DNA from 3 places in the Sphingomonas sp. FW306-1B-B10E genome. Region 1 is predicted to be linked to each of the others. Evidence: riboswitches for the same ligand, from Rfam matches in the RefSeq annotation. Region 1 holds a riboswitch; each other region holds the start of a gene.
The links. Region 1 has a riboswitch for cobalamin ahead of metE (5-methyltetrahydropteroyltriglutamate--homocysteine S-methyltransferase). Riboswitches for the same ligand answer to the same signal wherever they lie in the genome.

Region 1 (2,258 bases):
CTTGGCCGACGCCGCAAGCTCGGCGGCCACGCTGTCCCGCCCTTCGTTGATCGCCCGCTTGAGCACCGCCAGCTCCTCGACCTTCTGCACGGCGAAGGCCAGCCATTCGGCCACCTCGCCGAGCTTCTTCTCGAGCGCGAGGTCGACCGGCACGTGAAGCAGCGAGCAGGACGGCGCGAGCACCAGGTCGCGAGTCGCCGCGATCGGCTCGATCCGGTCGAGCAGTGCCTCGAGATCGGCGCGCCAGACGTTGCGCCCATCAACCACCCCGAGCGAGAGCAGCAGCGACTTGGGCGCGGCCTTGAGCAACGGATCAAGCTGCTCGAGCGCGCGAACGAGGTCGACATGCAGTCCCGCCACCGGCAACGCCGCGGCGAAGGAGAGATTGTCGCCCAGCCCGCCGAAATAGGTCGCGAGCATCAGTTTGGGTCCCGAGCGCGACAGCTTGGCATAGGCCCGGGTCAGCGCGCGACGCTGCTTGTCGTCGAGGTCGAGCACCAGCACCGGCTCGTCGATCTGCACCCATTCGGCGCCGGCATGGGCGAGCTGGCCCAGGATCGCGGCATAGAGCCCGAGCACTTCATCGAGATAGTCGAACGGATCGACTCCGCGTCCCTTGGCGAGGCTCAGCCACGTCACCGGCCCGAGCAGCACCGGCCGCGTGTCATAGCCCTGCACCTTGGCCTCGCGATACTCGTCGACCACCTTGAGCCGGTTGAGCGCGAGCTTCTGCCCCTCAGCGAGTTCGGGGACGAGATAGTGATAATTGGTGTCGAACCACTTGGTCATCTCGCACGCCGTGACGCTGCCATGGCTGCATCCGGTATCCCCGGTGGTGCCGCGCGCCATCGCGAAATAGGTCGCCAGGCCCGCCTCGCCGTCGGCGCTGCGGTAGCGCTCGGGGATCGCCCCGAGCATGATGCTGGTATCGAGGACATGATCGTAGAACGAGAAGTCGTTCGAGGGCAGCCAGTCGGCGCCGAGCGCCTTCTGCCGCGCCCAGGCGGCGGTGCGCAGCCCCGCACCTGCCTCGAGCAACTCGGCCTCGCTAGACTTCCCTGCCCAATGCGCTTCGAGCGCGTGCTTCAGTTCGCGCCGCGGGCCGATGCGCGGAAATCCCAAGGTAGCAACGGTAGTGGTCATCTTCTTCAACCCCGAAGAGAGGCGAAGCGCCGAGACCAGACGCACGCGCACGCAACCCGGGAACCGGCCGGCACGCAAGCGGCCAATCCGGGCACCCCGCCGGTGGACGTTATCTCGTCGAAGGCAGGTCTCCTGGCTCGCGGGTCAGCGCGGCGGTCCGTCTTCCCGGGGCAAGCCCCAGTGACATGGTTGGACCGCAGCTCGCCGCTTACAGTTGCGGGGGCAGCGCCGGCATCGCACCGGCTTCCCGTCTTAGCTCCGACGCAGGGCGAGCCCCGGACGAAGAACCTTGACCCTCTCCAGATCGCACCGACCCGCGGGGCAGTCAAGCATCATATAAAGAAATCTTTATATGATGCGTCAGCCGAGCATCATCAGGCTGGCATTGCCGCCCGCCGCGGTGGTGTTGATCGAGATCGAAACCTCCTCGACCAGCAGGGTGAGGCTATAGGCATCCGCCTCGGTCAGCGCCGCGCTCGCCGCCGCCTGGACCGGGACGATCGGCCCCGGCTTCGTCGCGAGAGCCTGCAGCAATTCGGTCACCCGGTCCGCGTCGCCCTCGACCAGCGCCGCCGAAACCTCGCCGGCATCGCTCTGGATCCGGGCGCGCACGCTCGGCGGCAGCTCCGCCAGAACGGCGGTCAGACCGGCGTCGGCCTCGACCACCGCATCGTTGCCCGTCGCCAGCGTGGCGGCGAGTTGGTGGAACAGCCCTTCCCGGCTCTCCGGTGCAAGCAGGATCGTGCCGCGCGGATGCAGCGCGTAGACGTTGCGCTCGCCCACCGGCCCCGGAAGCTCGACTTCGCGGCCGAGCGGCGAGGACGCATCGAGCTGCAACGCAAGCATCGCCGCCTGCTTCTCGCCCGCTTGGTCCAGCCAAGCGGCGAGATCGGTCAGCGCCGGATCGACCACCGCCTCGCCGCGTGGCGCCGGCGCCACGTCGCGCACCAGTCGCGGCAGATAGAGCGGCCCACCCGCCTTGGGCCCGGTCCCCGAAAGCCCGCGCCCGCCGAACGGCTGGACTCCAACGATCGCGCCGATGACGTTGCGGTTGATGTAAAGGTTCCCCGCCTTGATCCGGCCGGTGACCTCGGCGATCGTCTCGTCCAGCCGGG
Region 2 (2,258 bases), on a different contig from region 1:
ATCCCGCGCCGGATCTCGTCGACATGCGACGCGATCCTGCCCGCGGCGAGCCCCGTCTGGTTCGACAGCTGCTTGACTTCATTGGCGACGACGGTGAAGCCGCGCCCCGCCTCGCCCGCGCGCGCCGCCTCGATCGTGGCATTGAGCGCGAGCAGGTTCACCTGCCCGGCAATGTCGGTGATCAGCTCGATTACCGAGTCGATCGTCTGCGCGGTACGGCCCAGCTCGCGGGTCCGCGCGCTGCCGGCACGGACCAGCGCCGAGACCTGGCTGGCGGCGCGCTCGGCCGCCTCGGTATCGCCCTCGACACGCTCGAGCGCCTGGGCGAGCTCGCGCCCGCGCGCGGCGATCTCGCGCATATTGTCGCTGGTCTGCGAGGCCGCCGAGGCGACCGCGACCGCGCGGCTGCCGACTTCGGCGGCGCGATCGGCGCTCGACGCCGCGCTGCCCTGCACTTGCGCCGACAAGTCGCCGAGCGCGCGGGCGAGCGAGGCGACCTGTCCCTCGAAGCGTTCGCTGGCGCGCTCGATCCGCTCGGCGCGCGCTACGCGAGTGGCGGCGGTGCTGCGCTCATACTCGGCGGCGAGGTGGAGCAGGCGGCGATTGCCGATCACCGCCGCCAGCCGGCCGTTCCGGGTGAGGATCATACCCTCGCTGCCATTGGCGGCGCGATAGGTGCGGATCAGCGTGCCGACATCGGCGGCGATCTCGGCCACCGGGCACGGCCGGACGTGGCGCACCACGCCGTGCCCGAAATAGGGGTTGCGCAGCAGCGCATGGCCGAACGGATTGAGCAGCAGCCGCCGCACGTCCTTCTCGAAGATCGCGCCGATCGGGCGGTGCGCGGCGTCGACCACAGGCATCAGCCGCAGGTCGATGTCCGAATTGAACTGCTCGACTGCCTTGAACAGCGAATCGTCGAGCGTCAGCCAGGGCGGATCGGCTTCGATGCCGGTGAGCCAGCCCGGATTCGGGTCCGACTGCAGGGGAAGTTGTGCGACCTTCATGCCCCCGGCACTAGGGCGCCGTTGGTAAAGACCAACTTCACAGTTGATTACACTGGCGTGACAATCCCTGTTTTTTCGCAGTTGCAGCGAACGCACGCTGGGCGTAGAGGCGCGGCCGTGACGGGTGTCCCCGACAGGGGATGAAAATGGGAACTCGGTTCGAACCCGAGGCTGCCCCCGCAACTGTAACCGGCGAGCGTACGCGTCATCATGCCACTGGAGTTTCTTCCGGGAAGGCGGCGCACACGTAATGACCCGGGAGCCAGGAGACCTGCCCGCCACAGTCGATTCCTTTGCGCGGGCGGGGTGCACCGGGCGAACGAGGGCATGCCCCTCGCGTGAGCGACACCGTTAACCGGGTCGCCGCGCCATTTCGGCGAGACGACCCCAGATGAAGGTGTCTTTGCCGTGACCAAGTTCAAGCTGTTTCTCTTCGCCTCCGCCGCGCTGCTGCCGGCCGCGGCGCATGCCCAGGCGGGCGACGACGAGGTCGTCGTCGTCGCCTCGGGCGTCGAGCAGGAGGCCGAGACCACCGGCCGCTCGATCACCGTGCTCGACCGCGCGACGATCGAGACGCGCCAGACCGTCTCGCTGGCCGACCTGCTCGCCACCACCGCCGGAATCACCTCGACGCGCAACGGCGGCCCCGGCGGCGTCACTGCGGTGCGCATCCGTGGTGCCGAGGACGCGCAGACGCTCGTGCTGATCGACGGGGTGCGCGCCAACGATCCTTCCGCTCCGGCTGGAGCCTTCGACTTCGGCAATGCGCTTACCAGCGCGATCCAGCGCGTCGAAGTGCTGCGCGGCCCCAATTCGGTGATCTGGGGAAGCCAGGCGCTGGGCGGGGTCGTCAATATCGTCACTCAGGCGCCGGTCGATGGCGTCACTGCGCGCGCCAATGCCGAATATGGCTATGCCGACCAGGTCTCGGCCAACGCTGCCGTCGCGGCCGGTAACGACACGCTGCAAGGTGCGCTGACCGGCGGCTATTTCCGCACCGACGGCGTCTCGCAGGCTGCGGTCGGCACCGAGGCCGACGGTTATCGCCAATATAATGCCAGCGGCCGGCTTCGCGCCGAATTCGCGCCGGGCTTTGGCGTCGACCTGCGCGGCTACTACGCCAATTCGCGGCTCGAGATCGACGGCTTCCCTGCCCCGGCCTACAGCTTCGCCGATACCGCGGAATATACGACCGCGCAGGAGCTGTACGGCTATGCGGGGCTGTTCGCCAATTTCGGTCCGCTGTCGAAC
Region 3 (2,258 bases), on a different contig from region 1:
TCGCCTGGCATCGGAGCGTCGAGCTACGCTTGCCGCTACCCACCCCTAACCCCCCCCCTTTCAGGGAGGGGGAAAGTTGAATTCTAGCCCTGGCGCCGATCCCAGGGCTTGGGGCGTCCCTCGCCATCGACCGCGACCATGGTGAAGGCCGCGGTGGCCGAGCGGCGGCGGTTGCCGGTCATCAGGTCTTCCGCCCAGAGTTCGACGCCGATGCGCAGCGATGTCCGTCCGGTCATCTGCACGCGTGCCGCCAGTTCGACCATCTCGCCCGCGCGGATCGGCGAGACGAAATCGATACGATCCGACGCTGCCATCACCATCACCGCCCGGGCATGACGCGATGCCGCGATGAATGCCGCCTTGCCCATCATCTTGAGCGCATCCCCGCCGTAGAGCGTGCCGTAATGATTGGTCTGCGGCGGGAAGACCATTTCGACCATGCGCAGCACATCGTCGGACTGCGGCGCGGCGCCCGACGCCGGCACAGGCGGCAGCGGCAGGCGCGTTGCGGGACCTTTGACCGCGACGAGCGTGAAGCGGCCGCGGGTGCACAGCCGCCGTTCGCCCGATACCGGGCCCTCGGCGATCAGCTCGACTTCGACATCGAGCGAGGATCTCCCCACGCGCACGACGCGTCCGCTTGCTTCGACCATGTCCCCGGCGCGCGCGGGGGCGGCGAAATCGATCTTTTCGGACGCTGCGGTGACGAAGGGGGCCCGTCCGTGGCGCGTCGCGGCCAGGAACGCCACCTTGTCCATATGCGCCAGCGCGGCGCCGCCGAACAACGTCCCGTGGTGATTGGTGTCGCCGGGAAATACCATGTCGATCAGGCGGATGGGAGTGGCGTCGGTCACGTGCTGCTTGCCTTCGATGAGGCGGGACGGACAGGCGCGAGACCGTTAGCGCAGCCGGCGGGACCGGCCACGACGGGGCAAGCGGCCGAACCGGGCACCCCGCCGGTGGACGTTATCGCATCGGAGGCAGGTCTCCTGGCTCACGGATCGACGCGGACGGTCTGGCCTTCCCGGTGACGCGCACCAGTGACACGCAATGACCGCCACTCACCGCTTACAGTTGCGGGGGCAGCGCCGGCTTCGCACCGGCTTCCCATCTTCGCTCCACCGTGCGCGAGCACGACGGAGAACCTCGACGCCTTGCCTTCGCGTCAGCGCGGAGCGCCGTCAAGCGGCGCGCACTCTATTCGGCGTCGTTGGCGAGCAAATCCATGAAGTTGCGCGCGGCTTCGCGGTCCACTTCGTCCTCGAACGCAATGTCGAGATCGGGGGCGTTGCCGAGAATGTGGAGCAGCGCCCAGAGAGCGAAGCGGCGGTTGCGGTCGGTCTCGAGCCCGAGATCGACGCGGATGCGCTCGGTGCCCTCGGCGAGCGCGTCGGGGCTCAGCGTGGCGGGGTCGGCGCTGCCGAAATAGCGGCGAAGCTGATCGTCAAAGTCCATAAGGCATGCCTATGCCCCTGCGCGCAGGACGCAAGCCCCTGCGATCGCGGCGTTCAACCGACGGTGGCGTGAAGGAAGCTCTGCCACAGCGCGGTCTTGCCGACGCTCACGCGGAACAGTTGGGTGGCGAGGAGGAAGCCGCCGCCGGCGAGCGTCGCCGGATGCACGCGGCCACGCTGGCGCAGATCGAAGGCGACGAGGGCGAGCAGGAACAGATCGGACAGCAAGATGCCGCCGATCGGCGGGGTGACCGCGCTCGTCGTCATCCGCGTGATCCGCGCCAGCGGCGTGGTGGTGAGCGCGACGGTGGCGAGCAGCATCAGCCGCTTGTGGTGCATCGGGCGCCGCCGCATCGCGATGGCTGCGGCGCAGAGGCCCGCGAAGGCCGTGATCGCGCCGAGCGGGAAGATCACCGGCGGGCCGCGGTGCGCGACGGCGTGGAGGTTGACGCGGGCGAGCGTGATCGCGGTCACCACGCCGAGCACGAACACGCCGATGGCGAGCGCTGCGCCCGCAAGCCCGATCCGGCGGTGCAGGCGGACGTTGCCGGCGCCGACCAGCCAGGTTTGCCCCGCGTACAAGAGCATCCAGGCGCTGAACACAATGCCGTGAAGGTGGAGGAGCGGGCCCAGAGCCGGCGCGGCGGTGAAGTAGGAGAAATAATAGCTCGGCGCGAAGCCCAGCAGGGTCACCAGGATCATCGCGATCGCGGCACCGCCGAAGAACGCCCGATCGGGGTTCACGCGCGTGCGCGGCCGCGTCGCTGCCAAAGTCGCCATCTTCTACTCCCCACCGACGGATAC

Region 2: it holds a riboswitch for cobalamin, as region 1 does, so the genes downstream of both, AC3WJI_RS08305 (TonB-dependent receptor plug domain-containing protein) here and metE (5-methyltetrahydropteroyltriglutamate--homocysteine S-methyltransferase) in region 1, are expected to answer to the same signal.
Region 3: it holds a riboswitch for cobalamin, as region 1 does, so the genes downstream of both, AC3WJI_RS10740 (acyl-CoA thioesterase) here and metE (5-methyltetrahydropteroyltriglutamate--homocysteine S-methyltransferase) in region 1, are expected to answer to the same signal.

Annotation. Positions count from the first base shown of each region.
Region 1 is NZ_JBYSXG010000025.1:50,875-53,132, reverse strand. It holds gene metE (5-methyltetrahydropteroyltriglutamate--homocysteine S-methyltransferase) at 1-1,143, opposite strand, end outside; cobalamin riboswitch at 1,249-1,436, opposite strand; gene putA (trifunctional transcriptional regulator/proline dehydrogenase/L-glutamate gamma-semialdehyde dehydrogenase) at 1,504-2,258, opposite strand, start outside.
Region 2 is NZ_JBYSXG010000016.1:3,783-6,040, reverse strand. It holds gene AC3WJI_RS08310 (methyl-accepting chemotaxis protein) at 1-1,007, opposite strand, end outside; cobalamin riboswitch at 1,113-1,300, shown strand; gene AC3WJI_RS08305 (TonB-dependent receptor plug domain-containing protein) at 1,416-2,258, shown strand, end outside.
Region 3 is NZ_JBYSXG010000023.1:3-2,260, forward strand. It holds gene AC3WJI_RS10740 (acyl-CoA thioesterase) at 84-854, opposite strand; cobalamin riboswitch at 963-1,163, opposite strand; gene AC3WJI_RS10745 (hypothetical protein) at 1,198-1,455, opposite strand; gene AC3WJI_RS10750 (hypothetical protein) at 1,509-2,234, opposite strand.